Regions from separate parts of the Sporomusa intestinalis genome, predicted to be linked through region 1. Evidence: riboswitches for the same ligand, from Rfam matches in the RefSeq annotation. Region 1 holds a riboswitch; each other region holds the start of a gene.

Evidence for each region. Region 1 has a riboswitch for cyclic di-AMP ahead of ACZ481_RS13470 (3D domain-containing protein). Riboswitches for the same ligand answer to the same signal wherever they lie in the genome.
Region 2: it holds a riboswitch for cyclic di-AMP, as region 1 does, so the genes downstream of both, ACZ481_RS23790 (4-hydroxy-tetrahydrodipicolinate reductase) here and ACZ481_RS13470 (3D domain-containing protein) in region 1, are expected to answer to the same signal.
Region 3: it holds a riboswitch for cyclic di-AMP, as region 1 does, so the genes downstream of both, ACZ481_RS09955 (C40 family peptidase) here and ACZ481_RS13470 (3D domain-containing protein) in region 1, are expected to answer to the same signal.
Region 4: it holds a riboswitch for cyclic di-AMP, as region 1 does, so the genes downstream of both, ACZ481_RS12130 (peptidoglycan-binding protein) here and ACZ481_RS13470 (3D domain-containing protein) in region 1, are expected to answer to the same signal.

Annotation. Positions count from the first base shown of each region.
Region 1 covers NZ_AP042390.1:2,864,665-2,872,049, reverse strand. Annotated here, with positions in the region: gene ACZ481_RS13495 (type I glutamate--ammonia ligase) at 1-756, shown strand, start outside; gene ACZ481_RS13490 (rubrerythrin) at 905-1,414, shown strand; gene ACZ481_RS13485 (NAD(P)/FAD-dependent oxidoreductase) at 1,555-2,226, shown strand; gene ACZ481_RS13480 (hydantoinase/carbamoylase family amidase) at 2,375-3,601, shown strand; gene ACZ481_RS13475 (hypothetical protein) at 3,701-4,207, shown strand; cyclic di-AMP (ydaO/yuaA leader) riboswitch at 4,437-4,582, shown strand; gene ACZ481_RS13470 (3D domain-containing protein) at 4,629-5,312, shown strand; gene ACZ481_RS13465 (DMT family transporter) at 5,468-5,920, shown strand; gene ACZ481_RS13460 (acyl-CoA dehydrogenase family protein) at 6,028-7,161, shown strand; tRNA gene ACZ481_RS13455 (tRNA-Val) at 7,348-7,385, shown strand, end outside.
Region 2 covers NZ_AP042390.1:5,112,916-5,120,300, forward strand. Annotated here, with positions in the region: gene ACZ481_RS23775 (sensor histidine kinase) at 1-802, shown strand, start outside; gene ACZ481_RS23780 (response regulator transcription factor) at 799-1,488, shown strand; gene ACZ481_RS23785 (beta propeller repeat protein) at 1,595-3,223, shown strand; gene ACZ481_RS23790 (4-hydroxy-tetrahydrodipicolinate reductase) at 3,395-4,165, opposite strand; cyclic di-AMP (ydaO/yuaA leader) riboswitch at 4,296-4,430, opposite strand; gene dapA (4-hydroxy-tetrahydrodipicolinate synthase) at 4,677-5,555, opposite strand; gene ACZ481_RS23800 (ABC transporter substrate-binding protein) at 6,197-7,357, shown strand.
Region 3 covers NZ_AP042390.1:2,188,125-2,195,509, forward strand. Annotated here, with positions in the region: gene ACZ481_RS09925 (nickel-dependent hydrogenase large subunit) at 1-613, shown strand, start outside; gene cybH (Ni/Fe-hydrogenase, b-type cytochrome subunit) at 822-1,544, shown strand; gene ACZ481_RS09935 (HyaD/HybD family hydrogenase maturation endopeptidase) at 1,556-2,038, shown strand; gene ACZ481_RS09940 (hypothetical protein) at 2,064-2,378, shown strand; gene aroH (chorismate mutase) at 2,473-2,832, shown strand; gene ACZ481_RS09950 (glycosyltransferase family 2 protein) at 2,984-3,943, shown strand; cyclic di-AMP (ydaO/yuaA leader) riboswitch at 4,043-4,173, shown strand; gene ACZ481_RS09955 (C40 family peptidase) at 4,177-4,845, shown strand; gene ACZ481_RS09960 (ABC transporter ATP-binding protein) at 4,963-6,687, shown strand; gene ACZ481_RS09965 (metal ABC transporter ATP-binding protein) at 6,879-7,385, shown strand, end outside.
Region 4 covers NZ_AP042390.1:2,586,491-2,593,875, forward strand. Annotated here, with positions in the region: gene ACZ481_RS12115 (transglycosylase domain-containing protein) at 1-1,547, opposite strand, end outside; gene ACZ481_RS12120 (polysaccharide deacetylase family protein) at 1,676-2,554, shown strand; gene guaB (IMP dehydrogenase) at 2,606-4,060, opposite strand; gene ACZ481_RS12130 (peptidoglycan-binding protein) at 4,211-4,846, opposite strand; cyclic di-AMP (ydaO/yuaA leader) riboswitch at 4,850-4,985, opposite strand; gene ACZ481_RS12135 (hypothetical protein) at 5,146-5,643, opposite strand; gene ACZ481_RS12140 (2-hydroxymuconate tautomerase) at 5,714-5,899, opposite strand; gene ACZ481_RS12145 (hypothetical protein) at 6,069-6,632, shown strand; gene ACZ481_RS12150 (TVP38/TMEM64 family protein) at 6,675-7,349, opposite strand.

The DNA of each region.
Region 1 (7,385 bases):
GCCGCCCCTTCCCGCAACAGGACGATTCTGGCCGGCCTGGTGCGTGATATCAACAACCCGCTGGCAACAAGATTTGAGGTCCGCTCCCCTAACCCGTATACGAATACCTATATTGCAATAACTGCTTTTTATCTGAGTATGCTTGACGGCATCAAGGCTGCCGTTAACTCCGGCAAATCCTTGGCGGAAATTGACGCGGAGCTGTCCAAAGAGGCCGGCACGTCAGGCTTCTATCTGGAAACTGACCGGGCCTACCGCAGCGAGCATGATGTGTTTGATGATTATAGCGAAGAAGAGCGCAACCGTCTGTTCAGCAAACCGCCGGCCACAGTGTGGGAGAACACGCAGAGTATCAGCAAATACCCGGAAAAAGTAAAAACCCTGACTGCCGGCGGCGCCTTCCGGCCTGAGCTTGTGCAGGCGTTTGTGGCCGGAGCGCTGGTAAGGTGGCAAACGGAACTGCTGAACCGCATTATTCCGGAAAACCTGGCGATTGTAAAAGAGGCCAAAATGCTGCATGATGCCGATTCCGGCAGTGACCTTGACCTGCATCACTGGGATAAGATCAACAGTCTCAGAACCTACCTGGCCAAAGACTGCCTGTCGCAGAAAAGCCTGTTTACCCGGATTAAAGAGGCGATTGCAGCCGGGGATTTTGACACCGTATCGGCCCTGCAGATTGAGATGTCTGAGAAGATCGGCACATTAAAAGCCCTGTACAGCCAGTACAAAAAGAATATGATCCATCTTTGTTAACAAATACAACACTCTCTCTGCCGCCACGGAGAGAGTGTTGTATTTTTATTATTTTTTGATAAAAAAGTTAACAATGTCACAATCGGGAAAGGAATTCCTCTGAAAATATGGAATATATCAGTAAATTACCAGTAAAGGAGCTGACAGTATGGAAAAAAATGCCTGTGATGTAGGCAATCTGTTTAGTGATCTGGAAGCACTGCGAATAGCCATTGATATGGAGGCCCGGGGCCGCGACTTCTACAAACAAGCCTATGAATATGCAGAGGCCAAGGAGCATAAAGACCTGTTTATGCTGCTTATGAATGAGGAGATTCAGCATCTTGACCAGTTTACCAGGCTGTACAACGAGGTGAAAGAAAACCAGCAGGACGGCGGGGACTACTTGTTTGATCAGGAGACTTCCCGCTACCTGACAGTACTGGCTGAACCCCATATTTTCCCTAAAGACAAAGCCGCCAAAATATTTCCCGAGTTCAAAAGCATTGCCGATATCCTGCGGGCCGCTATGCAGGACGAAAAGGATTCGATCCTGTTTTATGATGCTTTGGCAAAATGTGCTAAGTTTGAAGGGGCCAGAAATATTTTCAACCTCTTAAAATTTGAAGAACAGACGCATGTGGTTAAGCTGCGGGAAATGCTTGACGGTTGGGCTTAAATACTGCAAACCGGCATGAATAGCGTCTTTAGGGCGCTATTTTTTTCTTTAAAAGGATTTTTTTAGCAGGAATTTTATAATCAGTGTCTAATTTATAATAATAATCTATTAAATATTATTATCTTACAGGGGGTTTGATTATGGAACAGAAAACAGATTTATTGGCGAAAGGCGCCATCGTTCAGCGCGACCGGGAAACCTATGCAATTGCTCCGCATATTCCGGGCGGGGTTATTCTTGATATTAACCTGTTAAGAAAAATTGCCGATGTTTCCGAGAAATATGGCGCCAAGGCGCTTAAACTGACCTCAGCCCAGCGGATTGCCATTGTTGGCATCGCGGAAGAGAAAATCGATGCCGCCTGGGAGGATCTGGGGATGGACAAAGGGGCGGCCGTCGGCCTGTGTGTCCGCAGCATCAAAATATGCCCGGCCACTCATTTCTGTAAGCGGGCCCAGCAGGATGGGTTAACGCTGGGGCTGGAGCTTGACAAAAAGTATCATGGCATGGAATTGCCCGGGAAGATGAAGTTCGGCGTCAGCGGCTGTACTAACTCCTGTGCCGAGGGCTGGGTTAAGGACATTGGGCTGATCGGCACAGCCAAAGGCTGGAAGGTTGTGATCGGCGGCTGTGCCGGCGCCAGAGCCAGAATCGCCGACCTATTGATAGAAGGGCTGCCCCAGGCCGAAGTAATGCCTGTTATTGAAAAAATTATTGCCTATTACCAGCAGAATGCCCGCAAGCATGAGCGGATCGGCATGATGATTGACCGCTTAGGTCTTGACACGGTCAAACAGGGAATATTAGGCTAAACAAAAAGCGTCTGGCATGCCAGGCGCTTTTTAGTGCCGGAAGCGGCCTGCCGGCGGACGGTGCAGGAATTTTTTTGCAGCAATTATAGAATTGCAAGCAAAATAGCGGTATACTGTCAGTAAAAGAAGCGAGTAAGGGGCGGTGGCGATGCAAGCGAATCCTTTGGCAAGTGAATGGGTGCTGGAACAGTTAGAGCAGGTGGCTCAATATAGTCAGGAACAAGCCGGTGTCTCCCGCCGGACAATTAGTAAAGCCGGTCAGCAGGTGCGCGGCTTCCTTGCCGGGCTGATGCAGGGCAGCGGTCTTGTTGTCCATACCGACGCAGCCGGCAACCTGATCGGACGCTGGGAACCGGCCGGCAGTCAGGCTGCCTTACCGGCGGTAATGACCGGCTCACAGCCGGACGTCATCCCCGGCGGCAATGACGGTATATTGGGGATATTATGCAGCCTGGCGGCGGTTAAAGCATTACAGGAGCGCGGCGACAGCAAACATCCCCTGGAGGTAGTGGTGTTTGCCGGAGAGGACCCCGGCCGCTGCCGCCTGACGAATGTAGGCAGCAAGGCCATGGCCGGCCTGGTCAGCGAGCAGGCCTGGAAAAGGAGTACCGCCCAGACAGGCCTGGAGGAAGCAGCCGCTTCTGCACCGGCCTTTGAACATATCCGCGCTGCGGCCCGGCCTAAGCATAGTATTAAGGCTTTTCTGGCCCTGCACACAGAGCAAGGGCGGATTTTGGAACAGGGGCGGGTGAATATTGGCATAGTGGAAAATATTGCGGCCCCTACCAGGCTGAAAATAACGGTAAACGGCCTGGCCGGCCCGGCCGGCGGCATACCGCTGGCCGAGCGTCAGGACGCACTGGTGAGCGCCGCTATGATTGTATTGGCCGTGAGGAATATCGCCGCCGAGCATGATTACCGGGGGACAGTCGCCACCGTGACCACGCTGAAAACCTATCCCGGTATCCTTGCTGCCATTCCTGCCGTGGTCGAAATGGGGGTCGAGATAAATGGCACAGAACATGAAAGTATCATTGCCATTCTCCAGGCCATAAAAGATGAAGTCAGTATGATCGCCGACGATCATGACACACCGGTGGCTATTGAAGTGATCGCGTCCGAAAAGCCGCTGCCGCTGGACCCAGCCATTATCAGCGCGGCGGAAAGCATCTGCCACAGCCGGAAACTCGCCAGTTTGCGCCTGGACGACCGCATTGGCTATGATGTTGTGAATATAGCCCATATGGCCCCGGCGGGGCTGATATTAATCCCCGGCGGCGAAACGGCCGGCCCTGGCAGTCGCCGGGCGGCCCAAGCAGCCATTAGCGCCGGTGTCGACGTGCTGACAGCCCTGCTGTACCAATTGGCAAAGTGAACTCGTTTCAAGTCTTTTCTTAAACTTACCACTATTTTTTATGTAAACTTTATGATAAAATATCAGTTGAATCAACATCAAATGAAAGGAGTGCTAACCTTGAAGAAAATAGTAACCGCGGTTTTGTTGATGGTTTTTGTCATGCCGCTTTCATTTGCTTTACCCAAGGCTGAGGCTGCTTTCTTAGAGGATCAACTGGGTCAAGCGGCTACCGGCGCCGGTGCCGCTGCGCAATTACAGCAAATTCTGCAGATGACTGACAATTTTGCGGACAGAGAAGCCTTGTTAGGTACAATTGCCAAGAGTGCCATTGAACGTTCAGGCAACACCGCTGCAGTTAACGATATTACCACTATGGCCACCCAGCTGCTCACGCAGGATCAGGCCGTAATCAAAGAAAATCTGGTTAAGGCGGTAGAAACGGCTGCCCGCAGCCGAGTCGAACAAGAGGTAACTACCCGGCTGTCCGGTTATCAAACAGAAATGGCTGTACTCTCTTCCTTGCTGAATAACAGCAATATGTTAATGCCTGATGCGGTAAAAAACAGTAACGCCATTAGCAGCATTATGCAGGCCAGCCCGCGAACCATTGACGTGATTAATTAACCGGCTCAGGCCGGTTCTTTTTTCCAGCAGAATTTACAAAAGTGCAAGACTATGTCCGGAAAAGACTTGGCCCAGGCCAAGTCTTTTTCTTATGTATTTTATAACCCATTCCCGGGGAGCAGAATAACTGAGAATTGCCACTGCAGGCTTAACAAATTAACGAAAACAGAGGCTAAGGCAAATTTACAGGGTTTTGCTAAATTTGACCAATAGTCCGATCCGGTATATTATAGATATGATGCCGAATCTTTACAGGTACGGGGGAACCAAGACAGTAGACACAGGGGATAATCCGTTAAGAACGGAAGGGCGCATTCTGATTCTCTCTTTTCCCTATCCCGACAGCTAACCCCGGAGGCTATGTTTCGAGGTTTTTTTGTGGTTATCGAACCTCGAACACTATCGTAAGAGAGGTGATACATTGAAAAATAAAGCCCTTTTTACCGTAATTTTTTGCCTGGCCTTACTCCTTAGCATCAGCAATCCTTTGGCAGGAACAGCGGTGTCATCACCGGCAGCAAAGACCCAGCCGGATATTGCAGCCTCACCGGCTGCGGCCAAAGCAGAAGCAGAAGCCGTTGTGCCGCCGGAACCGCCCGAACCGCCGCCGCTGACTATGGGCATGCGCGGCGATAAAGTCCGCGTCGTCCAGAAGCTGCTGGCAGACGGCGGCTTTTATGCCGGCAATATTGACGGTGTCTACGGTCCGATTACCGCCAACGCCGTAAAAGCGTTTCAGCGCAGCACCAGTCTCGAAATCACCGGCACAGTGGACAGGCAAACCTTTACCTACCTTGAGCGCGCAACAGGTGAGCCCAGCCGCTACAGCCGGTCGCTGCTGATGAGAGCTTCGGCCTATACGGCCCATGATCCCGGCAACGGCAGTTATACCTATCGCGGCAATTTGCTGCGCCGGGGCATGGCGGCTGTTGATCCGGCGGTAATTCCGCTGGGAACCCGGTTGTACATCCAAGGCTACGGCTATGCCATCGCCGACGATATTGGCGGCGCCATTAAGGGGCAGCGGATTGACCTGGCTTTCGACAACCGCCGCGAGGCTTTGAATTTTGGCGTCCGCAAAGTAACCGTCTATATACTGGATTAGAAAAGCAGGCTGCCGCCTGCTTTTCCTTTTGCCGCCGATTACCGGATTCTCCCGGAATATTAAAGAGCTCCTGGTATTATACTACATTCATCCGGTTCTTGCTGCCGGCTGCGTTTATTGTCCAGGCTCGATCATTTGATGGGAGTGTGTTCGGATTGAATCTTTTTTCTGGTGAAATGCTGCCATTGGCGCTGGCGTTAGTCTCAGGCGTGCTGATGGCGGTCCAGGGGTCGCTGAATGCCCTGCTGAGCAAAGCGGTCGGCCTCTTGGAGGCTACCTTTGTCGTGCAATTGACCGGAGCGGTTCTGGTTATGGTTTTATTGTTTGTATTTAACATGGGCAAAGGCAATTTGTATGCCTGGCAGGTTGCGCCCTGGTATTCCTGGCTGGGAGGAATTATCGGCGTTGGCATCATCTATCTGGTCGCCGCCAGCATCCCCAGTGTGGGGGTGGCTAACGCCACTACCGCCATCATTGTCGGCCAGGTACTGACGGCAATTATTATCGACCATTTCGGCGGGTTTGGCCTTGAGCGTTCTGCATGCAGCCCCCAGCAGCTATTGGGGCTGGTATTGCTTGCAGTGGGCGCTAAATTATTGTTAAAATAGCGCTTTTTTTTATATTTTTACCAATTAGGTGTTAACAAAAAAAACAATATGCGGTATACTTATCATTAGTATTTTTTGGTTTTATGCTAACCATAAGGAGGCAAAGCATGGATTTTAACTTTACTCCCGATCAATTGGATCTACAGAAAATGGTAAAAGATTTTGTTGCTAAAGAAATTACGCCTCACGCTCTGGAAATGGATAAAGAAGGTGTAGTTCCCCCTGATCTGTGGAAAAAACTTGATGAAGCGGGCTTATTAAATCTGACCGTCCCTGAAGAGTATGACGGACCTGGTCTTGATGCTCTTTCCATTGCTCTTATATATGAAGAATTAGGCAAAGGCTGCGCCGGGGTGGCCACCACAACGGCGGCCAACTCCCTGGCTTCCTATCCGGTCGTTTTATTAGGCAATGAGGCGCAAAAAAGAAAAATGTTCGATGTCCTCAATAACGGCAAACTGGCGGCCTTTGCCTTAACCGAGCCTGGCGCCGGGTCGGATGCGGGGGCCGTTGCCACTACCGCCGTCAAGGACGGGGATAATTATATTATCAACGGCACGAAGTGCTTTATCACCAACGGCGGCATTGCCGATATCTATATTATTTTTGCCAATACCCGGAAAACCGCCGGCATCCGCGGCCTGACAGCTTTTATCGTCGAGCGGGGCACACCAGGCTTTTCCGTGGGTAAGGAAGAAGAAAAAATGGGAATCAGGGCCTCCAACACCTGTGAATTGGTATTGGAGAATGTTTGCATCCCCGCCGACAACAGAATCGGCCGGGAAGGGGAAGGGTTCAAAATCGCCATGAAAACACTGGATGCGGCCCGGCCGTTCGTCGGCGCCGTATCGGTCGGCCTAGCCCAGGCGGCCTTTGAACTGGCGGTCAAATATTCGAAAGAGCGCGTGCAGTTTGACAAGCCCATCGCTTCCTTCCAGCTGGTGCAGGCCATGCTGGCCGATATGGCCATGCAGATTGAAGCCGCCCGCCTGCTCGTGTATAAAGCCTGCTGGCTGAAGGATCAGGCTGCGCCGTACACGAAAGAGTCGGCCATTGCCAAGTGCTTTGCTGCCGACACCGCCATGAAGGTGACCACTGACGCGGTCCAGGTGCTGGGGGGCTATGGCTATTCCAAGGAATACCCGGCGGAAAAATACATGCGCGACGCTAAGATTATGCAGATTTACGAAGGCACCAACCAAATTCAGCGCCTGGTTATTGCCAATAACATCCTGTACTAAAAATAAGAAAGGACTTGGCACAAGCCAAGTCCTATAGGACGATGCCCGTTAGGGTATCGTCGTTCTTATGTCTCAACAAAACGCCACTGCGCCAGTAGCGTTTGCCTGTTTCTGGCCGGACAAAATTAAGGCCTAATTAATGCTTGACTTTTGCCTGCAATCTTACTATAATATGTTATGTGCTACGGGATTATAGCTCAGTTGGTTAGAGTACTACGTTGACA
Region 2 (7,385 bases), 2.2 Mb from region 1:
ACCCAACGATCTGGAGCTGTTAATAGCTGCTTTCAACACAATGACCGAAAAATTATCTAACAGCGAAAAGCGGCAGGCCGAATATGAAGCCAACCGCAAAGCCCTTGTTGCCAATATCTCTCACGACCTGAAAACACCGATAACCGCCATTCAGGGATATATTGAGGCGCTGGTTGAGGGAACAGTCGCTGCCGGGGAGGGGCAACGCAAATATTTGCAGACTATCCATAAGAACACGGTTTATGTGAATAAACTCATAGATGATCTGTTCCTGTTTGCCAAATTGGATATGCAGAAGTTAGACCTTCACTTTGAGCGGGTACACATCGGCCAGTTTATGCAAGACCTAATGGAAGAATACAAGTTCGAACTGGCAGAACAGAACGTCCGCTTGCTGTACCATCCACACCTGGCGGCAGATTACTGGCTGCAGGTGGACGGCAAAAGAATCCGCCAGGCGCTGAGTAATCTGATCAATAACGCCGTCGTCCACAGCCCCGGCCAGGATTTGCTCATCACGGTCCGGCTGTATCAGCAGGCCGGCTCCATCTGTCTCGATATCGCGGATAATGGCCCTGGCATCCCTGCAGACAAACTGCCGTTTATCTTTGACCGGTTCTACCAGATTGACGCCGAACGCCCCAAAAATTGCGCCAGTACAGGCCTGGGGCTGGCAATTGCCAGGGAACTGGTGGAAGCCCATCAGGGAACGCTTGCCGTATCAAGCGGCCGGCAGCACGGTTCCTGCTTTACCGTCAGGCTCCCGCTGCCCCAGGCCCAGGAGGAGGAAGATCAGGCATGAAACGTGTGTTAATTATTGAAGACGATCCGGACATTGCTGAATTGGAGCGCGATTACCTGCAGCTGAACGGTTTTCGGGCCGATATTGCCGCCGAGGGGCTGCTGGGCCTGAAAAAAGCGCTAACCGGTGCCTATGATGTCGTGGTCGTTGATTTGATGCTGCCTGGTACAGACGGCTATGCAATTATCAGGGACATCAGGAAAACCCTGGAGATACCCATTATTGTCGTTTCCGCCAAAAACGACGACATTGACAAAATCAGAGGCCTCCATCTGGGGGCTGACGATTATCTGACCAAACCCTTTAGTCCGGCTGAACTGACAGCAAGAGTAAAAGCCCATAGCAAAAGGTATGAGCGGCTGCGGGGACATATGCCGGCTTATGAAGTAATCCAGTATAAAGGCCTGGAAATTGATACTGCCTCCCATAAAATTCTTGTCAACGGCCAAGAGGTACAGCTTACGGCCAAGGAATATGAACTATTGGTATTCCTTGCTTCCAATCCCAATATAGTATTTAGCAAAGATCATATTTTCGGGACGATCTGGGGGGACGATTATTGTGGCGATACGGCCACAGTAGCGGTGCATATCCAGAAAATACGCAAAAAAATTGAAAAAGATCCCGCCAATCCTGAATATATCGAAACCCTTTGGGGTACAGGCTATCGATTCAACCCGGTATAGCGACGGCGGCATTTTTGGACCACTGTTTACAAGAAAATGGTCACTTTCGCCAGCACCTGAATACTATATAATAACTGGTTATGTAATATTTCAGGAGGTGGCGTAAGTGACCATGCAAGATACCAGGGCAGACCTTACCAGATTTTTAAACCATTCGCTGGGACAACAAGTCGAGTTTGAGATATTGGAACGGTTTATATTAAAAGGTACGCTGTCTGCTTATGATGATGCCAGAGTAAACCTTACCGACGTTGTCCTGGAAGCAAATGAGCAAGCTGTTGCTTTTCCCTGCTATACGCTTGATGTAAAACATATATCAAACTATTCTCCGAATCGGTTTGTGTTTCCCTATAACCTGGCCTTCCGCAAAATAACGCCCGTAAACGGGTTCGATATCGACAACCCCGACAATGCCAGACAGAACAATTATACCGCGTCAATGGCTGAATTAGGCGATTACATGTATGTCGGCACAGCCAGAAATATTCCCTATACAGTGATAAGCAGCGGCTTATTCGGAAATATTCCTGTTCCGTCGGCCCTGATACCCCAAAATATCGATAACGCCGCCGAAATCTGGCGCTATAAAAAAGACGGCACAGCGGGCTGGCAGCGTGTGTATAAAGCACCGGCCGCACCGTTAATCATTGGCTTTCGCTACATGATCACCTACAATAATGTCCTGTATGCCGGCGCGCTTACACCGTCAAGCCCGGAATTGTTAATCCTAAAATCCACAGACGGCGAAACCTGGACGCTCCTGGACGCCAATATTCAGGGCTATGCAACCAGCGCCATTGCCATCCACCAGGGACGGCTGTATATGGGGGCCCAGCCGCTAACCGGCGTTGCCGAAGCCCGGTTATTTACCACAACGGATCCGGAACTTGGCTGGGAAGAAGTGAATCTCGCCGGCGGTCCTAACGGCAATCCCCGGGGTAATATTGACCTGCTGCTAAGTTATAACGACCAACTCTATGTGGCCACAGCCCTGCCGACAGGCTTTGAACTTTGGCGGACCAACAATACGTCACCGCAGGTAAACGACTGGAAGCTGGTTGTCGATAAAGGCGCCGGCGATGCCCGCAATGAACACCCCTGGTCGCTGGCGGTCTTTAAAGATCATATCTATATTGGTACAGCCATGGAAGCGGCGATTCTAAGCCTCAATCCGGGCGACCAGATTGTAGCCCCCAAGGGCTTTGATGTCATCCGGATTGCGCCCGATGACAGCTGGGAATTGGTTGTAGGGGGAATCCCGGTCAGTCCCACAGAACCTGTCACCGGCACGCGCGGCCTGCCGTTAAGCGGCTACCCTTCCGGCTTTGGCGATCTGACCAATGGCTACTGCTGGCAGATCCAGGCTTTTGACGACAAGCTTTATCTGGGCACCTGGAGCTGGAATAATCTGCTGCCTCAGCTTATCTCCGTGATTCCTGATATCGTGGAAACACTGCTGCCTGCCAATCCAGCAGGCACTATGACCCGCTTTCTTAGATATATCTTCTCCGCTTATCTGGTTAATGCGCTGTATGTTATCGGCTACAGATCACTTGGCTGTGATCTCTGGGAATCCAATGACGGCATTCTCTGGCTGCCGGTGTCTCTAAATGGTTTGGGTAATCCCTATAATTATGGTGTAAGAAAATTATTTGCCGGGGCAGATCAAAAACTATACCTGGGGACGGCAAACCCGTTCCAGGGCTGCGAAGTCTGGGTAAAAACCGCTCAATAATAATAGTGAGCAAAACAGACCTGCAATAATAGTGAGCAAAACAGACCTGCCGCGCCAGGCACAAACGCAAGCAGCTTTCCCTGATCAGGGAAAGCTGTTTTACTCACTATACGTCCTGTATATACTAAACAGATTGCTGCAAGTCTTCAGCAAGAGGCAGGGGTGGCCAAGCTAATATACAGGAATATTCTGCCTGAACATCTCGGCTATGATCGTTTCCATCGCGTACATGCCCGGCGGCTTGCCTATCAGAAAATTCACGGCAAAGATAGCGCCCTGGCCAAAGGCTGCCCGGCTAATGCTTTCATGGGACAGCCGGATCGTCTGGTTCGGCATGCCAAAGATAATTTCATGGCGGCCGACAATACCGCCGACGCGGATAGAATTCAGATGCTCCTCCACATTAAGGTTAAGCACATTGGCAATTCTTTTCGCCGTTCCCGATACCTCTTTTTTCCCCTTAAAATGCTCCTCAACAATCTCAATGTCCGCATGGGGCGCTATTTTTTGCAAAATTTGCGCCGCAACCATCAATACATTAATCCCTAACGTAATATTAGGAGAATAAAGTACTGGCGCAAATTCTGCATAGGATTTCAGCACTTCCTGCGCTTCCTGCTCATATTGGGAAATGGCGGAAATTATGGGTATTCCCGCCTGTGCCGCTTTGGCGTATTGGTATACACCGGATGAGTCTGAAAAATCCACCAGCGCATCCACTGGCCTTTCTCTAAAAAAACTATCATCAATGTCATCAACAGAGAAAATCTCCCCGGCATCAAACTCATGCCCCAGCAGCCGGCTGGCATATTTTTGATGATCAGCATCACCTTTACGAACTACCCAAGCCAGCGTAAATAAGTTGTCCTGCAAAAATTCATTAGCAACCACTTTACCTGTTTTCCCAAAACCGAAAATGCCAATCCTTGTTTTCCCCATCATACTCCTCCTTAAAACTGTAGTTTGTTCTTTTTCTACCCTCATCCTGCATGTTGATAGAAATTTCAAAACCAGCTTTGAGAAGGATTCTCAAAGGTATTTGTTAGCCTTTGAGAGCGGCAGGACAATAACATCCTTCTCTTTCAACGCCTACGAGGTTAGCTGACGGATTCGGGCAGAAAGAAATTCGCCCTACCTGCTTGCACAGGATTCACCCCAAAGATGGTTCCCCCGCTTCCAATTACATGAAACTCGGCGATTGCCTTTTAACAGAAAACACAGGTTTATGTTTAATAATACCTTATTTTCCTTTTATTTACAACTCCTAAGTGACAGCAGGCCCCGGAATTGTCTGCAGGACCCGACTGGCAACTTTACACCTTCCCCTAAAGCATATCATTAATAACGACGATTTACAAGACGAAACCACCGTCCCCGTGTCAGCATAAATTAAAAACTCCTGCACTTGGCCTGCATACAGGAGTTTAGAAAATGTTTTTTACCGGGAATACATTTAAAGCAGGCCGTAAGCCTCCATCTCAGCCCGGAGCAACGCCAGGTTTTCCTCACTGATTTCTGTTAACGGCATCCGGCACTGGCCGGCTTTGTACCCCAGCAGCCTGACCGCGGCTTTAATCGGAATCGGGTTTACCTCGCTAAACAAGGCTTTGATCAGATTAAGGGTTTGCAGCTGCAGCCTGATGGCACCGGCAAGGTCTCCCTGGATAAATTTCATGACCATAGCGTGAGTATCCCGGGGGATAATATTGGCCATCACCGAAATAACCCCCTTCCCCCCCAGTGACAATACCGGCAGGACCATGTTATCGTCACCTGAATACACGGTAAAACCCTCACCACATAAATTTACCACATCACCTACCTGCCCCAGGTTACATTCTTTAACCGCAATAATATTGTCTATTTCCGCCAGGGCTTTTATCGTCTCGGGATTCAGATTAAGGTTGGTTCTACTGGGTACATTGTACAGAATTAACGGAATGCCCACACTGTCGGCAATAAGCTTAAAATGGCCATACAGTCCCTTTTGCGTGGCCTTATTATAATAGGGCGTAACTGACAACAACCCGTCGGCGCCAACCGCTTCGGCGGCCTTCGACAGCTCGATGGCATGGCGGGTATCATTACTGCCGGTACCGGCAATAACCGGTACCCGTTTGTTAATTGCCTGTACGGCAAATTTAATCGCGGCAATATGTTCGTCATCAGGCATTGTTGAGGCTTCGCCGGTAGTGCCACAGACAATAATGGCATCTGACCCGCCCTGAATCTGAAACTCAATCAGTTCTGTGAAAGCCTGATAATCAATGCCGCTGTGGGCAAAAGGAGTTACAATCGCTACGCCGGAGCCGATAAATAATGGTTTCTTCATTAGTCTAACCGCCTTTATTTATATTTTAACATTAGCTCTTCCCGCTATCATAATATCAATATTCCCATCCCGGTATAAGAAATCCTGCCGCTCAGCCTGGAATTTAAAATATATCTGCCGCTTCTGCCGGCAGCGACCTAGAGTGAAATGTTTTCTTTTACCCTATTGACAAAAAACCGTTGTCCTGTGATAATGAATAATAAATAAACAATATCCCCCGTACAACGCCCATTAACAAACAAAACTGTAAACAAATCAGGCTTTGCGGGAGAAATTGTTTAATTACAGCAGTACAAGTAATGATTGGGATGAAAGCAACAGGACAAACACTGCAGAGAGCCGGCGGCTGGTGCAAGCCGGTGTGTGACTGTGGCCGTTACCTCGCCCATGAACTCTCCTGTTGACTTGTATACATTGTGAAGTATACAACAGACAGGGGCGCCGCCCGGCGTTAAAGAGGCTGTCCGCTTCCCGGCGGCCATAAAGAGTACAATGTAGGGTGGTACCGCGCATTCGCCCCTACTGGCAGAGAGTTCTGCCAGTAGGGGCTTCAGCTTTTCTTAAGGGGGTTGAGGACAGTTAGTGGTAATCGGACCGTAGCTGAAGCAGTTTAAAATAAAAAGCAAAGGTGGAGGATTGGTATGTTTACTATGCGCAATAAGTTCAAAAAATGGTCGGCAGCTGCCCTGGCCCTGGTATTGGCCGCTGCCGCCGCCGGCTGTGGCGGCAGCCAGCCGGCAGCCCCAGCCGGCCAGGAAGCAGGCGGTACAGCCAAAATCGGGGTGGTATCGTATCTTACCGGCGGCGGCGCTGCTTATGGCGAAGCGATTAAGCAGGGCCTGGAGCTGGCCCGGGATGAAATCAACAGCAGGGGCAAGGTTAAAATCGAGCTCATTTTTGAAGACTCCAAAGGGGATAAAAACGAGGCCATTAATGCCACTAATAAACTGATCCACAAGGATAATGTAATTGGCATAATCGGCCCGACCCTGAGCGGGGAAATGTTTGCCGTAGGCCCGATTGCCAGCCAGGCCGGGGTATCGATTATGGGTACTTCAACCACGGCGGAGGGAATAACAGACATCGGTGACTATGTCTTCCGCAATGCCTTACCGGAATCGCTGGCCATTCCCCACGCGGTAAAGAAGGCCAAGGAAAAGCTCGGCCTGCAAAAAGTGGCTGTCATGTATTCAAATAATAACGACTGGGCCGTATCCGGCTTTAAAACTTTTGAACAGGCAATAAAAGACAATGGCATGGCCACGGTGGCAGTGGAAACCTTTGCTGATAAAGACACTGATTTTTCCGCTCAGCTGACCAAGATCGCCGCCCTGCAACCTGATGCAATTATGGTGGCCGGCTTATATCAGGAGGCTGCGCTTATTTTAAAAAAGGCCAGGGAGCTAGGCATTACCGTGCCGATTGTCGGCAATAACGGGTTCAACTCCCCCCAATTAATTAAAGCCGGCGGCGCGGCCGCAGAAGGCGTTGTTGTGGCCAGTCCCTGGTTCCCGGGTAAAGACGATGAAAAGGTTAAGCAGTTTGTGGCTGCCTATAAGGCAAAATACAACAAAGAACCCGACCAGTTTGCCGCCCAGGCTTATGACGCCCTGTATATCATGGCCGACGGGCTGGAAAAAGCCGGCACCACAACCGACCGGCAGAAACTCCGGGACAGCCTGGCCAACGTAAAAGATTTCCCTGGTGTTACCGGCAAATTCGCTTTTGATGCCAAACGCAACCCGGCGATGGAGGTTACCATCCTTGTCGTCAAAGACGGCCAGTTTACTGAATTAAAATAGTATGAAAAAATAACCAACGAGGAGTGAA
Region 3 (7,385 bases), 680 kb from region 1:
GGTAGGCCCTTTGGCCAAATATATTATTGTGTATACTAAAGTTAAGCAAGGCCATATTCCGCAGCCGACCTGGGCGGAGCAAATGATTGTTGATCAGATTGAGGCTGTATCGAAACTGCTGAATCTGCCGCCGGAAACCTGGATGACGACCACTGTCGGCCGGACCGCAGTCCGCGGTTTAGATGCCCAGTTAAACGCCTATGTCAGCAAATATTTCTTCGATAAGCTGATCAACAGCATAAAAGCCGGTGACACTGCTGTTGCGAACAGCGCCACCTGGGACCCGGCCACCTGGCCGAAAGAGGCTAAAGGGGTTGGCCTGCATGAAGCGCCCCGCGGCGGTCTCAGCCACTGGGTTACGATTAAAAACGGCAAGATCGACAATTATCAGGCTGTCGTTCCTTCTACCTGGAATGCCTGTCCCCGTGACAGCAAAGCCGGCTATGGTGCCTATGAATCAAGCATGATTGACACCAAGGTCAAGATTGCCGACAAGCCGCTGGAAATACTGAGGGTTCTTCATTCATTTGACCCCTGCCTGGCCTGCGCTACCCATTTGTATGACAGCCAAGGCAAGGAGCTTACCGTAGTCCGCACAGACCCGTATTTATAAAGAAAACACGGCTTGCGCCGAGCCTTGGGCGGAAGCGGAAGCCGATGTTGCCCTTATCCAGGGAAAGTTGACCTTTCCATCAGGATAAGATAAGACTTGGCTTGTGCCAAGCCCTTTAGGACGATACCCGTTGGGTATAGCCGTTCTTATGTCCACAGAATTTATTTATAAATTCTGGTAGAGACTAAAAAAGAGGAGGAATACGGTCATGCGTCAAGGCGCTATGAAACCCTATTACCTGTTCAGCCCGTGGACGCGGATTTTCCACTGGGTCATGGTAATATGTGTATTTATTTTGTTTCTTACCGGGCTTTATATTGGCAATCCTTTTTTTCTGGGCACCCAGGGAATGGAGCCAACCTTTGCCGTTAACAATGTGTTGTCCATGGAAACGATCCGCTATATCCACTTTATCGCCGGCTATGTGCTTGTCATTTCTTTTATTCCCCGGATCTATGGCTTTATTATTAATCCTGGCGACAGATTGCTGCCTAAGCCCTGGAGCAAACTGTACTGGACCGGGATGATCGATACCCAGATGCATTATATGCTTCTGCGCGGCAAGCACCGGCCCTATTTGCGGAATTCACTGGCCCGGTCAGGCTATCTGGCTGTGTACCTCATGTTTTTCATCGAAGCCGTTACCGGTTTTGCCATGTACTACATGGTTGAGCCCAACCGGTTTCTGGCAAAAATATTTGGCCCTTTCAACAACTGGCTGATTAATGAGTATATGGTACATATTATTCACCATTATGTCGCCTGGTGCATCATACTGTTTGTTATTGTCCATGTATATATGGCGATCAGGGCCGACTTAACCGAAAAAGGCGGTGAGATTTCGGCCATGTTTTCCGGCGTAAAATATATGGAGGAAGAGCCGGACGATCTGGGCGATATCACAGACACCAAGAAAACTAAGGCAAAATAGGAGCGGCCGTTATGGAGAAAATTGTTATTCTGGGTGTCGGTAATATCCTGATGCAGGATGAAGGGTTTGGTGTCCGGGTGGTTGAAGAACTTACCCGGCGCTATCGCTTTCCGGACAATGTGCTGGTTCTGGATGGCGGTACCCTGGGGATGGAGCTGCTGCGGTTTGTGACCGGTGCAGACCGGTTGCTGATCATTGATGCCGTAAGCGGCGGCGGCAACCCAGGCGATCTGTACCAGTTTGCCAATGAAGAGGTGAAAGCCTATTTCAAAAACAAGGTATCGCTGCACGAACTGGGGATTCAGGATGTGCTGGCCGCCCTGGAGCTATTGGAACAGCCTGTCCGGGAAGTTGTTATCCTCGGTATTCAGCCGGCAGTGATTGATGTTGGCCTGGAGCTGAGTGAGGCCGTGCAGCCGGGGGTGGCCGCCACTGCCGAGCGGGTGCTTACTATTTTGCAAGACTGGCGTATAAACAGCCTGCCGCTAACATAGGTATTACCATGCGGGAGGTGGGGCTGTGAATTACAGTGTCCTCAATGTGGTTCTTACTCTGAAGGAAGAGCCTGAGCTATTTCCGGCCGAAGGTTACCGGTATAATCAGGACAAAGGCTGCCATGAGCTGTTAATTACCGTTTTGGGCCAAAAACTCTGGGTGGATACACGGGCTGTTGTGTTAAAGAAAGTGACAGGAGCGACTTTTTGCTGGCAGGAGTACAGCCACGGCCAGTATGTGGAATTAACTCCGGCAAATTCCGTCTGCCCCGAATGCGGCTGGTGGCGGTGCCACCTGTGCGCTTCCTGCCGCTGTAACAAACCAGCTAAAAAAAATTAATTACAAGTGCTTTACAATGACGGCAGGAAAAACGGTTTTTTCCCCGTATAGTGTAACTTATGGCCTTGTTAATTCTTCGCTAGGAGTGGTGTTAATGCTGCGCGGTATTCGTGGTGCAACAACTGTTACAGACAATAATCGGGAAGAGATTTTTGAACGCGTGGCTGAGCTGCTTGCGGCGATCATCGAGGAAAATGCGGTCAATACGGAGGATATCGGCGCTGTCATTTTTAGCTCCACGCCGGACCTGAATGCGGCTTTCCCGGCGGCCGGGGCCAGAAAGCTGGGCTGGACCCAGGTGCCCCTATTCGGCACGCAGGAGCTGGAGTGTCCGGAGGCGCTGCCGCTTTGTATCCGGGTATTAATTCTTCTGAATACAGACACCCGCCAGTCGGATATCAGACATGTTTATCTGCATGGGGCGATAAACTTGCGCCAGGACATGAAGCTATAATACGGCTGCTGTAAAGCCTGCTTTGTCAAACGACCAAGCAGGCTTTAATAATTACCTCCCGGAAGTAAAATGCTATTAAAATACAGGAATTTTATTGCAAACAGGGGCTGACAGTGCAATAATAGATGAGTGGCAACAGGGAGGGAAGGGTATGGAACTGAGTAAGCAATTGATTTCCATTGTTGTACCGGTATTCAATGAACAGGAGAATATTGATAACTTTTACCAGGAAGTTGTTAAACATATGGCGCCGCTGGCCTATTCTTTGGAGCTGATCTTTATTGATGACGGCTCGAGTGATGCCACGCCCCTGATTTTAGAGCGGTTGGCGCAGGCGGACGGGCGGGTGCGGGCTTTGATTATGGCCCGGAATTTCGGCCATCAGGTGGCCTTGACCTGTGGGTTGGATTATGCCAGAGGCCAGGCTGTCATTACCATGGATGGCGATATGCAGCATCCGCCGGACATGATTCCGCGGCTGATTGCGGAATGGGAAAACGGTTTTGAGGTGGTGCAAACAGTCAGGATTACCACCGAAGGCGTTTCCTGGTTTAAAAGCCTGACTTCAGGCCTGTTCTATAAACTGATGAATGTGATGTCCAATGTACGGGTAACTGAGGGCGGGTCTGATTTTCGTTTACTGGACAGAAAAGTGGTGGACAGCTTCTGCCGGTTCCGGGAACGGGCCCGGTTTATTCGCGGCATGATCAGTGCGATCGGCTACCGGCAGACTTATATAGAATTTGTTGCCCCCAGGCGATTTGCCGGGAGGTCCAAATTTTCCCTGCGCCGCATGCTGCATTTTGCGCTTGACGGTATTACCGCCTATTCCAAAACCCCGCTGCGCATTGCTTTTTATGTGGGTATTGCCATGGGCTTTGCCAGTATTATTCTGACGCTGCAGGTCCTGTACATCCGGTTGTTTACCAATGAAGCTGTTCCCGGCTGGACAACAATTACTGCCAGTATTTTGCTGCTGGGCGGTTTGCAGCTGTCCGGCATCGGGATTATTGGCGAATATATCGGGCGAATCTTTGAAGAGGTAAAACAGCGGCCCCTTTACTGGCTGCGGGCGGAGATCACGCGGCCAGAAGAAAACGACGAGAGGTAAATGCTGGGCAAATAACTTATTTTTTTTGCCTAATTATTGTAAAAAAAACGCAATTTTGGGCAGGAATTTTTAAATTTAAACAGAATATAACATGGGTGAGCGTATAGAAAGCCGAATCCAGCTCCAGTACGGGGGAACCAACTTATGGGGTGAAACCGGAGAGATTTTCCGGTAGGGTGCCTGCAACCCTAACCCGGCAGCTAACCTCGGAGGCCAGCGAGAGGAGAAACAGTTTGCACAAGTTTTTTGGGTTCATTGTCGCTTTTTGTCTCTTTTTCGGAACCACTGCTTTCGCCTTTGCTTCTGGTACTTATGAAGCCGGCGATCAGGGCGAAGAAGTAGCCGCAATTCAGTCCCAGCTTAACAGCCTTGGCTTTAATGCCGGTGCAGCTGATGGTGATTTCGGCGACGCGACGGTCAGCGCCGTGAAGGCTTTCCAGAAGGCCCGTGGCCTTGAAGTCGATGGCGTAATCGGACCGCAAACCTACCGGGCTCTGATGGGGCGGGATATCCCTGTCAGCCGTGATTCTTCCACCACTTCGGTACGGCGGATTATTCAGACCTCTATGCGCTATACAGGTGTGCCGTATGTCTTTGGTGGGACAAGCCCTAATGGATTCGATTGTTCGGGTTTTACACGTTATGTTTTTGCTCAGAGCGGTGTTTATTTGCCGCGAATGGCTGATGAACAGTTTGCAGTTGGGCGGACCGTATCGTACAACAGGCTCCAGCCGGGTGATCTGGTGTTCTTCAGCACTTACGCTGCCGGGGCATCCCACAGTGGCATCTATCTTGGTGACGGCAAGTTTATTAGTGCTACGTCCAGCCGCGGTGTTGCTATTGACCGCATGAACAGTAGTTACTGGGGACCGCGCTATGTCGGTGCCCGCAGGGTGATGTAAACTGACAGCAGGGAAGGCTTTAGCAGCCTTCCCCTTTTATTTACCAAAGACTTGTGTTTTCTGAATCGATTTTCCACACCAGAAGTAGTTGTCCGATTATTGCGGTGGAGATATGCTATGTTAAGTTTTTACTGGCGAAAATTCATCATTCCCTATTGGCTGCTGGCTGCAACGGCGATAGTTTGTTTTGTTATCGCCACTGCTGCCGGCCTCGCGGCCCCGTTGGTAGTAAAACTGTTGATTGACGATGCCCTGGCGGGCGGCAGTATTGCCTTCCTGCATTTTATTACAGCCGGAATTATCCTGCTTTATCTGATCCGCGGTTTGTTCTTTTATGGCTATGGTTATGGTATGGCTAAAGCCGGTAACAAAATGCTGGCCAGACTGCGCGCCGATATGTTTCATAAACTGCAGTCACTGGATTATGCCTACTATATGAAGACGCCTTCGGGAGAGATTGTTTCATTATTTACCAATGATCTTTTGTTTATCCAACAGGCAGTTACAACGGGGATTCCCGACGTTATTGTCGAGTCCCTTAACCTGCTGGCCATTATGGCTATCATGATTTATTTTGACTGGGAGCTGGCAATGGTTACTTTTGCCACTTTGCCCTTCATTATTGTGGCCATCAGTTGTTTCAATCATAAAATAGGCCGCCTGGGAGCACTTGTGGAACATCACCTGGCTAAAGTGACGGCCATTATTCAACAGTCGGTCGTAGCGGTTATGATTGTGCAGAGTTATGCCCGCGAAGAGTATGAGTACCGAAAATTTAGCAGCAAGCTCCGGCTGGCTGCTGCTGATTTGCTGAAAGCCCAGCGGTTAAGCGCGATGCTGGTGCCGCTGGTTGAATTTCTGGCCGCTATTGGCCTAACCGTTATTGTCTGGTACGGCGGGCGGGAGGTTATCCGCGGCGACCTTACCATCGGCGGCATGTTTGCCTTTCTTGTTTACATTATCAATGTACCGGCGCCTGTCGGCAAAATTAGTCAGGGCCTGACCCAGCTTAAACTGGGATTGGTCGCCTGGGAACGGATTAGCCGGCTGCTGAACGAACAGCGGCCGGCAGTGGCGGACGGCCGGCTGGAACTGGCTCAGGCGCGGGGGCTGGTAGAATTCAGGCGTGTTACCTTTGCCTACCGGCACGGGCAGCCGGTGCTGAACAATATTAACGTGACAGCGCGCCCGGGCGAGGTAATTGCCATTGTGGGGCCGAGCGGGGCCGGGAAATCATCTTTTGCCAACCTGCTGCTGCGATTTTATGACCCGGAGAGCGGAGCCATCCTGCTGGACGGTATTGATATCAGGGACCTTACATTCAGTTCCCTGCGCAGACATATTGGTTTTATTCAGCAAGAGCCGGTATTATTTAACATGTCCATCCGGGAAAACATTCGTTATGGCCGGCCTGCAGCCACCGTGAGCCAGGTTGATCAGGCAGCCAGGCTTGCCAACGCCTATGAATTTATTCAGGCGTTGCCGGCAGGCTATGATACTATGGCCGGTGAATTAGGCGGCAGCCTTTCCGGCGGTCAGCGGCAGCGCATCGCAATTGCCCGGGCCATTATCACCGAGCCGGCCATATTGCTCCTGGATGAGCCGACTGCGGCCCTTGACGCCCATACGGAAAAGCTGGTGATGGCTGCGATCAGGCAGGCCGGAACCGGGCGCACCACTTTTATTATCACCCACCGTATGTCCACCATCATGGCCTCTGACCGGGTTCTGTACTTAACAGGCGGCACGATAGCCGAAACCGGCACCCATCAGGAGCTTATCGCTCAGGGAGGGGCCTATGCCCGGGCCTATGAGCTTGGTAAACTGCGCATAAGTGAGTAAAATAATGGTAATAATCATAACACCATCCTGCGGCCGGTCTTTATTGGGAGAGTATAGATTGGTCGCTGTATTTTTTCATAGCCTTGGCTTAAAACTGCCGGCAGGAATTGACAGATGCCAGTAAGGCTGATAACATCTAGCTAGGAATATTCTTATGTAGAGTATCCGCAACACCGGCTGAGGAGGCTACTATGGCTGAAGTTAAACTGCATAATATTACCTTTGGTTACAATAATACGGAAATGGTGCTGCGCAATATATCCTTCACTGTGCAGCAAGGTGAATTTGTTGTTGCGGTAGGACCAAACGGCGCTGGCAAAAGTACGCTTTTAAAAATTATTGCCGGGCTGATTGAACCGGCTGCGGGCCAGGTCCTGATTAATAATGGCAGTATCGGTTCCGCCGCCCGGCAGGGCATTATGGCCTATGTACCCCAGCATTATTCCCAGAATACGGCGGCTTTCCCGGCGACTGTCGAGGAGATTGTCGCCCTGGGGCTTGTTGGCAGCCGGGGGCGGCCAAAAGCGGCCGCCCATAAGCGGTTTATTGACCAGATGCTGGAAATGGTCGGGGCAGAGCAGCTAAAAGGCCGCCGGATTGGCGAATTGTCAGGGGGCCAGCAGCAGCGGGTGATGGTAGCCCGGGCTTTGGCGGGTGAGCCGCGGCTGTTATTGCTGGATGAACCAACAAGTGGCATT
Region 4 (7,385 bases), 280 kb from region 1:
GGCCGCCCCAGATTAGCCGGTGTTGCCGTACCATCCTGCAGAACGCCCTGGAGCATATCTGTTAAAATATAGGCTGTTTCCGGCGTAAGCACTGATTGCTGGCTGATCCGGCCTTCTTCCAGCACCTGGTTATTTTCATCAAGCACTTTCAGGATCGACACCGGTCTGGATAGTACCCCGCCATTGGCAAAGGCACTATACGCAGTCGTCAATTCCCACAAATTAGTACCCTGGGTCAGGCCGCCCAACGCGGAGGCCAGATTGTTGTCTTCATCCGTTAAGGTTGTAATTCCCAGGGATTTGGCGAGCGATAACGCCTGGTCGATTCCCACCTGCTGGCCAAGTTTGACAGCAGCCACATTGACCGACCAGCGCAGCGCTTTTTTCATGGTGACAGGTCCGCGATACTTTTTATCGTAGTTAATCGGTGCATAGCCGTTAATATTTATGGGTTCATCGACAATAATGGCATTGGCGGCAAGACCCTGATTAAGGGCGGTTGCATATAAAAAGGGCTTAAAGGCGGAGCCGGGCTGGCGAACTTCAACAAATACGCGATTGATCTGACTTTCTTCGTAGCTGCGCCCCCCCACCATGGCTTTGACGTAACCGTTCCTGGGATCAAGAGCCAGTACGGCTCCCTGCAGTTCGCCCAAGGCTGCTTCGGCCGCCTGCTGCTGCTTGATGTCTAGCGTGGTATATACTTTAAGGCCGCCTTTATATACTCTGTTGGCACCGTAACGCCCAACAAGCTCGTTAGCCACATAGTCAAGAAAATAGGAGGCTTGCACCACCCGCTTTTTTTTCCCCGCCAGGGCAATTGGCTCGGTTTTAGCCTGTTCGGCTTCCTGCGCGGTAATATAGCCTTCTTTAACCATACCGGCCAGCACAATCGCCCGCCGCTCGGCGGCGGCCTTCATATCGATATACGGTGAATAGATATTGGGGCCGCGGGGCAAGCCGGCCAGCAAGGCACTTTCCGCTAAAGACAGCTCCTTCGCATGTTTGCCAAAATACATTTGCGCCGCCGCCTCCACGCCATAGGCCCCTTCGCCGAAATATACCTGGTTCAAATAAGCCTGCAGGATTTCCTGCTTAGAGAATTTTCGTTCAATAATTAAGGCCAGCAATGCCTCTTTTATTTTGCGGAATAATGTCCGTTCCTGGGTAAGAAACATATTTTTTGCCAGCTGCTGGGTTATCGTGCTTCCCCCTTCAACGACACCGCCTTGACGAATATTTACCACTATGGCCCGCAAAATTCCGATTGGATCAATACCAAAATGATTGTAAAACCGGGTGTCTTCGTTGGCTATGATCGCCTGCTGGACATAGGGGGACATATTGTTAATTGTTACCACAATCCGGTTTTCCTCGAACAATTTCGAAATGAGCTGACCGTTTATATCAAACACCTGAGTTGCGGCAACCAAATTTAGGTTATTTAGAGTATCTGTTCCCGGCAAGCCTAAAAATGCGGAACAAATATTGGCCGACATGGAAAATAAAACGACAAAAACGGTAATTATAATAATTTTTTTGGTCATAGGCATACACTCCTCTGTGCATAGTATCCCCAAGCTGCCTAAGTTTTACATGCAGGAATAGTGAATCTGACAGAGAATATACGAGATTTAGACAGTGTTTGTCAAATTACGCAACACAGGAGCGACTAATGAAGCATAAATCACGCCTGTTTCCGTCACTATGCAGCGTAAGCGTTGCGTGTCTCTTCCTGTTGATTGCCTCGCCTCTCTACCCGGCAACATCATCGCCAGATTCTGTTATGGCATTTACCCTGCCGGACATGGCCGCCGACGCCTGCTATATGAATGAAAACCCTGAATTTATACCGGTTTCAGGTAACCCAGTTTATGATGTATTCACTGTGGCCGCGCGGCAGGCAAAAGGTTTGGGGCTGGAGGCCCCGCAAATTGCGCCCTATTATGCGGAAAAGGTGGTATATCTTACCTTTGATGACGGTCCGGCACCTGAAAATACACCGGTAGTGCTCGATATTTTACAACGTCATGGCATAAAGGCCACTTTTTTTGTGGTGGGCACGCAGGTTGAGAAGCATCCGGATATAGTGCGGCGCATGTATCAGGAAGGTCATGCTATTGGCAATCACACCTATAATCATGTGTACCGTGAGCTGTATCAGTCGGCTAATACCTATGTTGCACAATTGCACTACACGGATGATATTATTCAGAGCGTCATCGGGGTTCGACCGCGCATTTCCCGTGCGCCCGGCGGCCCGGCCGGCAGTTTTACCAAAGAGTACTGGGATAATTTAAGCAAACAGGGCTATGTTGAAGTGGGCTGGAATATTAGCTCTGGTGATGATTCACGCGCCAAAGCCGGACGCATAGTGGCTAATATTGTTGCCCAAATGAAAAATAAAAATTTATGGAGTCATGCTATTGTACTGATGCATGATGGCCGTGGCCATGGCGAGACGGTAAAAGCCCTGCCGGAAATCATTACATTTTATCAAGAACGCCAATTTGAATTCCGGGTTGTCAGCTTCGACACCCCTCCACCCTGGTAACAATATGTGTAAAAAATGCTTTGGACACCTGGTCCAAAGCATTTTTGCAGTTTAAACACTGTAATTAGGCGATTCTTTGGTTATGCTGATATCATGGGGATGGCTCTCTTTTAACCCGGCACCGGTAATCCGGATAAACTGGGTTTTGGTAATAAGTTCGTCAATATTACGGACCCCGCAGTAACCCATACCAGCCCGCAGGCCCCCTATCAACTGAAATACGGTATCAGATACGGAACCTTTATACGGTACCCGGCCTTCAATTCCTTCCGGCACGAGCTTGTCCATGTTTTCCTGGAAATAGCGGTCTTTGCTGCCTTCCGCCATTGCCCCCAGCGAACCCATACCCCGGTAGACCTTGTAGCTGCGCCCCTGATAGATGATAGTTTCACCCGGGCTTTCCTCGGTGCCGGCCAGCAGGTTGCCAACCATTACGATTTGGGCGCCGGCGGCAATTGCTTTGGCCACATCGCCTGAATACTTGATGCCGCCGTCGGCAATAACCGGCACATTATATTCCTTGGCGGCTCTGGCACAGTTATAAATGGCGGTTATTTGCGGTACGCCGATACCGGCAATAACCCGGGTAGTGCAGATCGAGCCAGGCCCAATCCCTACTTTTACTGCATCGGCACCGGCTTCAATCAGGTCGCGGGTAGCCTCGGCTGTGGCAACATTGCCGGCAATAAGGTCAATCGTGGGAAAGGTGTCTTTAATCTTTCGCACTGAATCAAGAACCCCCCGGGAATGACCATGGGCAGTATCCACGACAATTACATCAACTTTAGCGCCGACAATAGCCTCCACCCGCTCCATCATGTCTGATCCGACCCCGACTGCGGCAGCTACCAGCAGCCGGCCTTTGCCGTCTTTGGCTGAGTTTGGATATTTTTGAGCTTTTTCAATATCTTTAATGGTAATGAGGCCTTTCAAGTTGCCTTCAGAATCAAGCAGCGGCAGCTTTTCAATCCGGTGTTCGCGCAAGATGGCTTTGGCTTCTTCCAGCGAAGTGCCGACATGGGCGGTGATAAGATGCTCTCTGGTCATACAGTCGGATATTTTACGGCTAAGATCAGTTTCAAAACGCAAGTCCCGGTTGGTCAGTATTCCCACCAGTTTATTATTGGTGGTAACAGGAACCCCTGAGATCCGGTATTTTTCCATAAGGTCGTGGGCATCCTGGAGTGTATTGTTAGGCGACAGGAATATGGGGTCAACAATAATACCATGCTCAGACCGTTTGACTTTATCAATTTCGTTGGCCTGGCGGGCGATCGGCATATTTTTATGGATTACCCCGATGCCGCCTTCGCGGGCCATGGCAATCGCCATCCGGGCTTCGGTAACGGTATCCATTCCTGAACTGATAATGGGAATGTTGAGCTTGATATTTTTAGTCAAATATGTAGATACTTCCACTTCCCTGGGCAGTACTTCCGATTTTGCCGGAACAAGCAACACATCATCAAAAGTTAACCCTTCAGGACCGAATTTGTTGTCGAACATTGACTAAACTCCTTTCACTAGTAAGGTACTAAAACACATCTAATAGGTATTTCTCACTATAATAACATAAATAAAGTTACCAAATCTACCATTTTTCATGTCTTGAATAAAAAAAATAAAACAATGCCTGGTATGCACCAGGCATTGCTGTTAACCAAGAACATATACTTTAACTTGTTGGACGCCAAAATCATAAGCCTTAGCTACAGAGACCATGGCGATGTCGATGCGGTTGCCTTTAATTGCCCCACCGGTGTCTTCGGCTATGCCATACATGCCGCTGCCGTCAGCAAACTGGATATATACCCTTGAGCCAAGGGGAATTACCCGGGGGTCAACCGCAATGACACCTGGGCGTATCTGTGTGCCCATATAGGTCAGATTGCCCCATTGGCCATTGTCGTGCGGACCGGGAGCATAAGCCGTAGCTTTGATGTCGAGCACGGCTTTGTAACGTTCGGGCGCACTGCCGCGTGATACCTCTGTTCCCCGATTGCCCACCAGAATTTGCAAGGTGGCCTGCCCGGCAATACCGTCGGCATTAATATTTTTCGCCTGCTGGAGTTCTGTAACCGCTTGCTCGGTGCTGTCACCATATATGCCATCAACTGCAAGGTTATAGCCTAAATCATTGAGCCGGCCCTGAAGCTCCCGGACATCCTGGCCTTCCATACCTGGCTTGAGGGTCTGGTCGCCCAGGGCAGCGGAAACTGGTGACAGCCAGAGAGTGGCAGCCAGAACAGCCAGCGCGCCGGTGCTGTACACAATTTTTTGGATGTTTTTCATTTAGATACCCCTTTCTAAAGCCTACGAGGTTAGCTGACGGGTTCGGGACAAAGGGAAATCCCTACCGCATAGCGCGGATTCACCCCCAAAATGGGTCCCCCATTTTCCTCTTAATAAGGAAATTCGGCTTGTCGATAGTGTACATGATTTTTGGGGGTAAAGCAAGTTGACATAAGTTTGTTTATTAGTAAATAACGACTCTTATCTTTGTTTTTTGGGCATATGCCCGGTAATGCATGGTTTTAAAGAAAGGCCTGTAAAAAATAAAGAGGCTGCAGTTTTGCAGCCCCTGTTCCCGGTTATAATTCTTTACCCAGCATAAACGGGGCAAAGCCGAGTTGCCCCCAATAATAGTTCACTGAGGATTGAATAATACCGGCCAAGCGTCCCCGCAATATTTTTTTGGTTTCGGCTAAGGAATGAAAAAACAGTCTGGCCGCCGGATGGGCGTTATTGGCGGCCGCCTGCTGGTAATACTGGGCCGAGCGGTCTATTAGAGTGTATATAGACCAGAGGGCTGTCAGGGCCGGCAGGTTTACCGGATCGGTCCCAGGCTTGGCCTGGGCTGTGAACTGCTGCCAGTCCGAGTCACTGCCCAGGAGTTCGGCTGCTTCGACAACCGGGTACCTGGCAATATCAATATCTACAGTACTGGCAACAGTGAGTAAAGCATAGAACTTTTCCTGGAACGTATTAACCAGCGTCATTGCCGGCAATGATCCGGTATGGGCTGCCAGTATTGCAAGCTGATTATTTAGCGCAGTTTCCAGTTCAAGGGCGAATTGAAGCGGCACCATATCAGCTGAGTCACCACCTTTTAAATATTATTAGGAAATTAGGCCATTTCCTCACGAAATGGCCTAATGCTTATCTATCTGCTGCTAATACGCCAGCTTTGGCAATATGTTGGGTTGGAGCCTCGCGTAAGACAATGGTTACCGCTTCCGGCGGGCATTTGGCTGTTTCCACAATCGCTTCAGTTACCTTTTTAACTAATTCCCGTTTTTGCTCCAGGGACCGGCCTTCTAACATGTCGATTTGTACAATGGGCATAGTTATCCCTCCTGGTTATTTATAGTTTTTATTTTCGCCATACATACATATAATCCCTGCTGAATGAATAGAGATTATATGACTTCGGAACTCTCTATCACTAATTCATACTATGTAGCATACGATACAATAGAGTTCCACGATCATGAAAAAAAAAAGGAGGATTTTTATGGCTACCTTAAAAGATATTGAAAGAGTTTACGGGTGCGAAATTAATGCTATTGATACGCCGCCCTTCACGACGACCCTGCCTGCTAACGGCACCGTAAGCCTATGCTCGATTACTGTACCTACACGCCGGGACGCCTATCTGGTACGAGCCGTCATCAACTGGAGCGTAACCTTTACACCAATAATACCGACTGTGAGCGTTGTCTTAAGCACCCCCGGCTTTGCCCAGGCTCAATTTGAAATTTTGAAAGATGGCGGCCCGATTGCCCGTGTAACACAATCTCTTGGCCAGCTAGGGTTTACGATTGGTGCCCTTTTCAGTACCCAAACCGCCAGTTTTGGTGTGGCCGCGCTACAGGTCCTGGATACAACATCACTCTGCGGGAATACCAATGAAATTTCAACTTTCGAGGTGCGCGCCACCAACATCGCTTTGTCTGTGCCGTCAGGCATCAGTGGTACCTCAATTATCCCCTTAGGCAGTATTGTATCAGCAGTTGGCCATGTGTCGCTGGTGGTTGAGCAAGTTGATACCTGCAGGCAAGAGGAGATTAATTCTTAAAAGCTACCTGTAACGGGCACACCGGCGTTGTGCCCGTTTATATTATTTGCACTGGCGTTTCTTTCGCGCCTTGCGCCACCACAGGCCACCGTAGAGTGCAGCCACCAAAGTGATAATAAGCATAAGCCGTATACTATTTTCACCGGCAAACACCAGATCATGACCCAGTAAGACCTTGATGATTACCGGCGGCAGTTTGCCGATCCCTGTGGCTAGTAGGAAGTCCTTGCAGGAAATCCTGCTGATTGCGGCCACGGCGGTAATAATTCCTGACGGGGCTAAGGGCAGCAGCCTGGCAAGCAATAGCGCCTTGAAGCCATTGGCGGCACTATAGTCGTCTATCTGCTTTAAATAGCAGCTTTTCTTAATCGAGCGTTCGACTAACGAGCGAAAGCAGTAACGGGCAAAGACAAACATGGCTATGGCCCCGAGAACTTCGCCCGCCCAGGAAATCATGATACCCCAAAACAACCCGAAAACAATACCGGCTGCCCCGGAAAGAATCATAAACGGAAAAACAATGGTAAAGGTCATGACAACAAATAAAATAAGCGTAACAAGGACAGCGCCGGCACCAAAGGAGCGAAGGTATTCAGCCAAAGCGGCAATATCACCCTTTTCGATAATACCGTACGCCTGCTGAAAAAATTCCGGCTGCCACAGGTACATTAGGATAATAAGTGTCAGGACCGCCAGCCAACCCAGGGCTTTTTTCATTTCATATCCTTCCTGTTCTTTAAAAACAGCGCTACA